2 regions of the Flavobacterium sp. PL12 genome follow, and region 1 is predicted to be linked to the other one. Evidence: riboswitches for the same ligand, from Rfam matches in the RefSeq annotation. Region 1 holds a riboswitch; the other holds the start of a gene.

What was found. Region 1 has a riboswitch for cobalamin ahead of RCH19_RS00745 (TonB-dependent receptor). Riboswitches for the same ligand answer to the same signal wherever they lie in the genome.
Region 2: linked by a shared signal. The riboswitch ahead of RCH19_RS03510 (TonB-dependent receptor) and the one ahead of RCH19_RS00745 (TonB-dependent receptor) in region 1 are both predicted to bind cobalamin.

The regions. Positions count from the first base shown of each region.
Region 1 is NZ_JBANDI010000001.1:161,742-165,170, reverse strand. It holds gene RCH19_RS00745 (TonB-dependent receptor) at 1-1,299, opposite strand, end outside; cobalamin riboswitch at 1,591-1,819, opposite strand; gene RCH19_RS00740 (pseudouridine synthase) at 2,002-2,700, opposite strand; gene RCH19_RS00735 (GIY-YIG nuclease family protein) at 2,854-3,063, opposite strand; gene RCH19_RS00730 (GIY-YIG nuclease family protein) at 3,174-3,428, opposite strand.
Region 2 is NZ_JBANDI010000004.1:164,524-167,952, reverse strand. It holds gene RCH19_RS03510 (TonB-dependent receptor) at 1-1,394, opposite strand, end outside; cobalamin riboswitch at 1,424-1,623, opposite strand; gene RCH19_RS03505 (ABC transporter substrate-binding protein) at 1,942-3,078, shown strand; gene RCH19_RS03500 (iron ABC transporter permease) at 3,080-3,429, shown strand, end outside.

The DNA.
Region 1 (3,429 bases):
CTTTTTAGGTTCCAATAAAAAAGTTGTTCCAAAGTTGTATTGAGTCGTGAACTCTGGTTTCAATGAACTATTCCCAATGAAAGTATAGTATAAATCATTGAAAGTGGGCATTCTAAAAGATTCTTTGTAGAAAGCACGAATTCTGAAATTTTTACTTTCAAATGGTTGATAAGAGGCTGCGATTACTGGGCAAAACACTTTCTGATTATTTCCTCGTTGAAAATATTTAGCTTTTTCTTGAACGTAAGTTCCTAAAAGATTTGCTTGAATATCTAAACGATTCCAATGCATCTCACTCGACAAAGCACCAAGATAAGAGTAGCGAGTAGGGTAGGGGAAACGATATAAATTAGCATCTAAAGTGTTGATTGAAAAATCAGTTGCCAGAGATGTTTTCCACCATTCATTTACCTTATACAAATTCACGATGGAAGCGTAAAATTCATTTTGATAATATTTGTTATCTAAAGCGCCTTCTAATGTTTTGTAATCAGGATCAATATATCTGCTAAAGTCTTTGCTGTATTTGACATTTGCTAATAAATCAAATTGATTCGCAAACGACTTTTGGTACGAACCATTCATGAAAAAATTACTATCCCACTGCCTTTGAATGTGGTCGTAATTATTAGCTACAATTGCGCCAGGTAAACCGCGCTCTGAATCATAAAAATAAGCTTTTAATGATGCTTTTGCAGTTTCGCTAATCTTGGAGTTGAATGATATATCACTTCTAAATGCTGCGACATCTCCGTTTTTCCTTACTGCTGTTGTGTCATAACCCGCTTTTTTTTGGTACCTATATTTATAATGACCATCGGCTTTAGTCCATTCTATGCTTGTGGCAAAGGAAGTTTTCTCAGATATTTTTTGTTCAATAAGTAGGGAAGGATTAAATAGTCCAAAAGATCCTGTTTTTAATGCAGTTCGAATATTAGTGTTTTTACCCTTCTTAAATTCAGGTGTTTTTGATCGAAGGTAGAGCGTATTAGAAGCAAAAAAACCTCGCGCAGGTTGAAAGATGGAGGATTTTTGTCCATTGTATAATTCTATTGCTTCTATATTATCAAGGGAGTATTTACCTAAATCGACTTGTCCGTTTTGAGCATTGCCTACCGTCATTCCGTCATAAAAAACTGCGGTATGAGCGCTTCCTAAACTGCGTACATTAATTGTTTTTAATCCCCCAATACCGCCGTAGTCCTTAAGTTGAACTCCTGAAAAATAGCGAATGGCGTCAGCAACTGAGAGGCTATTTAATTTTTCTAATTGTTTGCCTGAAAGTACTTGAACTGGCATTGGAGATTCAATTTTGAATTCCCTTTTACTAGAATACAGTAAGACCTCACGCAAATGAAGGGGTTTTAAAGAATCGAATTCTTTTTTTACTACAGGTTGGTTCACTTGTGCGCATGCAACATCTGAAAATAAGACGCATGCAAACAACAGTAACCCACCACGTAATAAACAGCGATAACTGAGTTTACATAAGTGCATAACAGAATTTCTATTTTATTAAAAAATAGTTTTACTTGAATAAATTAAAATCAAATATGATTTTTTGTGTTTGAAAGCTCTGGTCCACGAAAGCTTCAATTAATGTGCAGCGGTAGGTCTCCTGACTTATTCCCATTTTGAACCGCCTTCCCATTTGATTGTTAATTCAAACAGTGGCAAAAGTTAAGATTTCATATATATAGAAATCTGTCAAAATGTTGCATGGAACTTACAGTAACGGGCTTGTCCAGGATTTACACCTGATTCCCTCTTAGTTAACTATACCGAAAAGTATAGGTAAACCATTGCGGGGGCAAAAGTAGACAAACTTTTCTTACTAATAAGCTTATTTTAGTCTTAATTAAATAATTATTGATGAATTTGACTTTGTTTTTTTGGAAATATCTAAAGATGTGAAATAGATCAAAGAGCTTAATGAAGTAAAAAAAGTCTCATTTTCCCAGATGCATGCAGGATTGAAATAACTATCTAAAAAATATTATTCTAAATATATTTACTCAAATCTAAATGTAGAATGGCTCCAATTCGGCTAAACTCTTCATTAATCTTTGCATTCAGGACTATCTGTTCATTTTTTATAGGATGATTAAAAATTAACTGATGGGCGTGAAGCATCATTCCTTTTAACTCATAATTCTCCAACCATAATTTATTTTGTTTATTACAACCATGTGGCCGACTTCCTAAAATGGGATGAAAAATATGTTTAAAATGTTTTCTCAATTGGTGCATACGTCCAGTTTCAGGAATTGCTTCTACTAAGCAATAGCGTGAGGTTGGTTTATTGTTAAATTCTAATGCAATTTCTGAAATTTGTAAACGATGAAAGTAGGTCACTGCACTTTGGGTGATGTCATCATCATTAGTTAAATCATAATCAATGGTTAGTTCTTCAGGTGACCAACCGCGTAAAATTGCTAAGTATTTTTTTTCTACTTCACGAGTAGCAAAACGATCATTCATGATTTTTAGAATCTCTTTATCTAAAGCAAATAACAAGACGCCAGATGTTTTACGGTCTAAGCGATGAATTGGATAAACGTGTCGTCCCCCAATCTGATTTCGTAATTCTTGAATAGCATAGACCTTTGCATCACGTGCATAAAATGATTTGTGTACCAATAATCCGCTTGGTTTATTTATGGCTATAATATATTCGTCTTGATAAAGAATTTCTAACATTTTGCAAAAGTAAATTTTTGTTTTTCAAAATAGTCATAAATGAAAAAAGCTTTACATTTCTGTGAAGCTTTTCTAATAGCCCGCTACGGCGGACATTAGTCCTCCAAATCCTTAGTGTAGAATTATACCTTGAATGAATTCTTGACCAACTGCTCATTTGAAATATTTCTCACGATTCATAGCGTCAGATTTACAACTGTGAAATTCTAAATAAACTACTTCCCACGGCCTGAATTTTAAAGTATATCCTTTAATGCCAAGCGAATTATGTGATTTAAATCTTTCTATCAAATTAGAGGTGAAACCAGTATAGTTCTTATTGAATTTTTTGGAGTATAAAATGTAAACAACGAATTCATCCATAATAAAAAAGGTTTTAAAATGAAAAAACCATTAACGAAAGTTAATGGTTTTCTAGTAGCGGGAACAGGACTCGAACCTTTGTCCGCCGTGGCGGATATGAGCCCTCAAGATCAAAAGTTTAAAATTAGATTCTGAATAAATTCGCGGCCAATTCCTGATTTGAAATATTTCTCACGATTCATAGCATCAGATTTACAACTGTGAAATTCTAAATAAACTACTTCCCACGGCCTGAATTTTAAAGTATATCCTTTAATGCCAAGCGAATTATGTGATTTAAATCTTTCTATCAAATTAGAGGTGAAACCAGTATAGTTCTTATTGAATTTTTTGGAGTATAAAATGTAAACAACGAATTCATCCATA
Region 2 (3,429 bases), on a different contig from region 1:
CAATTACCACTATTATTAGGTAACCAGCGAATCATATTATCGATTTTAGAAGCGTAAGCATTAGCGGATAAAGTAAAATCTTTGTATTGGAAATCATTACTCACTTCTACCTGATACGAGTTTTCTGGTTTCAAATCAAGGTTACCGCTTCCTAACCAATATAAATCGTTAAATGTGGGCGTTCTGTAATTGCGTGATACGTTAAGTTTCAACTGATATAATTTCGAAAAATCAAACTTTGATCCCGCTGAAAAAAGAATTGGACTCTTATAAACGTCGGAGATTTCTTTTCGAAAACTGAGTTCGTAATTCCATCTTTCGGTAAGGCTATGTTTTAATAAAACACTTACGCCTCCTATTTCTCTGCTTTCCGTCCCGATGCCAGATCCAATACCTTTACTTTTATTGTAATCTACAATTGTGTTGAGAATCATTTTTGGAGTAAAAGCATAGAGAAAGTCATATTTTGCAATAAAACTATTTACTCCACCCAACTCATATTCTTTAGTATCGATATCCTCAAAGTAGTTGTAATGTTCAGTGATATAAGCTACTTTCAAATTGGAAGTAGAATTCCCTACAATGCTCGTCCATGTCACTAAATTTCTGGTATTGAAGTCCTGATACTTTGTTTTGACTGCGTATGGTGACGTTAATGAAAAATGTCGTTCGCCATCATAAAGTTCACTGTAAAACTTAATACTATTTTTAGCGTTAATCTTGTACCCTACTGCTGTACTTAAATTATTATTGTAATACTGTCCATTGACATTTCTATCCTCTTGACCAACAAATTTAAAATCATTATCGGAACTGTTTCTAGTTAAACTTGCATTTACGCTCCAATTATTTGTTGCAGATGTAATTCCATAAACTGCGCTCAGCGTATTAAAGTCGCCGTAATATACTTCTAGATTATTTTTGAAAGTGTTTTTAAACTTCAAATCATTATTTAAATGGATTGTCCCTCCTATTGCGCCACTTCCGTAAATTACACTTCCACCACCCGCTTTAACATCTATCGAATTATAGCCTCTCGTCGAAATCGTATTGAAGTCGGTTTGCCCTAATAATTGCGAATTGATATTAATACCGTTCCATATTACGGCAGTTTGCTGTGCTGTGGTTCCTCTGAAAGACGGTGAAGAAACCATTCCCAAACCATTTTCTTTAAAATAAATTACCGAATTGTAGTTTAAAAGTGAAGTCAGCGAAGATTGATTTTTACTAATGATAGAATCGTTCAGTTTAAGAACAGATTGTGAGTCAGTAAAATTCTTGAGTTGGTTATCAGATACTATAACTTCATTCAAAGGTATAGCCGTATTATTTTGTGCAACAATAAGTTGACCAAATAACAAAATGCAAGAAAGAAGAAATTTTTTAGTTGCCATAATTTCTGAACCTTTTTCCCGAAAGTTCGATATTAGTTAAGAAATAAGGCAGGTCTCCTGGCTTGCGTCTTGTTGTTTACCTTCCCATCGCGCAAGGCGTGACAGTGGTTTTGTAGATAACAACAAGCTTAATAGCGTACAGTTGCGGGAACAGCTTAGGTTTTAAACCTAATTCCCTTTTAATGTGTTTTGCATAAAACAAAATACAACCTTAATTCGGATGCAAAGGTAGAAAAATAAAACAATGTAAGGTTAAAGAACAAGGATTATAAATTTAAACTCTCTTAAAACACTAGTTAACAGTTATTTAAACTATTTATTTACTCTTATCTTCCTTCTTAGTTAATTTATAAACTAAATAAGCGAAACCAACTATAAAATGCAATATGATAACGCCGGCAACGATATATATGAAGGTGTTTGAATTGTCTCTCATGGTTTATTTTTTGTCAAAGTTACGCTATCGATGGTAGAAAATAAGTGCCTAATATCACACATCAGTTTTTTTATTGAAACAAAACTATACTTTTGTAAAAAAAATTGCTTTATGAAATTCGTTAAAAATACAATTTACTTTTTTCTTTTCTTTTTGTTATTCGTCCAATGTAAAAAAGAAACGGGTGCTGAAAACACAGTTGCAGTAAAAAACGAAATCTTATACGCTAAAGGACTTGAAATTTACAAATACAAAGGTTTTTCGATACTTAAAATAACGAAGCCTTGGCCTGGAGCGAAAGAAAATTTCAATTATATTTTACAAGAAAAAGACGGAATTATTCCAGATAGTTTAAAGCAATTTCCTGTTATACCTATTCCCTTAAAATCAATAGTAGTAACATCAACTACTCACATACCCGCCTTAGAAATGTTAGGTGTCGAAAAAACATTAGTTGGATTTCCAAACACCGACTATATTTCATCTGCACTAACAAGAAAATTAATTGATTCTGGGAAAGTTCGAGAAGTTGGAAAAAATGAATCATTAAATACCGAAGTGCTCATAGATATGGCACCGGATTTAATAGTTAGTTTTGGTTTAAGCAACAGCAATCCCACTGTTGACAATTTACAAAAAAGTGGTTTAAAAGTAATTTTTAATGGCGATTGGACCGAGCAATCACCACTTGGAAAAGCAGAATGGATCAAGTTTTTTGGCGCGTTGTACGGATTAGACAATAAAGCAAATGAAATATTCACTGAAATCGAAAAAGAATACAATAGCACTTTGGCTTTAGCCAAAAAAGCGCTTTCAAAACCTACTGTTTTAAGCGGAGCGATGTATCAAGAGCAATGGTACGTTCCACAAGGCGAAAGTTGGGCAGCACTATTTATGAAAGACGCACAATCAAACTATTTATGGTCAAATACTAAGGGAACTGGAAGTTTAACTTTGCCATTTGAAACCGTAATTGATCAAGCTAAAAGTGCCGAATTCTGGGTTAGCCCTGGAGATTTTTCCTCCTTAAAACAGATGGAGGATAGTAATCCACATTATAAGGAATTTGATTCTTTTAAGAATAAAAAAGTATATTCGTATAGTGTAAAAAAAGGTTTAAAAGGAGGAATTGTTTATTTTGAATGGTCGCCAACACGCCCAGACTGGGTACTAAAAGACTTAATTAAAATATTTCATCCTGAATTACTGCCGAACCACGAACTTTTTTTCTTTCAGAAATTAGAATAAATTGAACAACTCAAACCGAAACTCCTTACTTTTTGTACTCCTAACCTTTGGAGTTATTTTGTTGTTCTTAATAAACATTAGTTTAGGATCAGTGTCCATTCCTTTAAAGGAAGTTTTTAATAGTCTTATTGGAGGAACTCCCGTTAAAGAAACTTGGCATTATATCATTGTTAATTATCGTTTACCTAAGGCTATAGCAGCTATTCTAGTGGGAATGGGCTTATCTATAAGTGGTTTATTAATGCAAACTTTATTTAGAAATCCTCTAGCCGGACCCTACGTTTTAGGACTGAGCTCTGGCGCTAGTCTAGGAGTAGCAGTAGTTATTTTAGGCGCTGCATTGATGCCTTC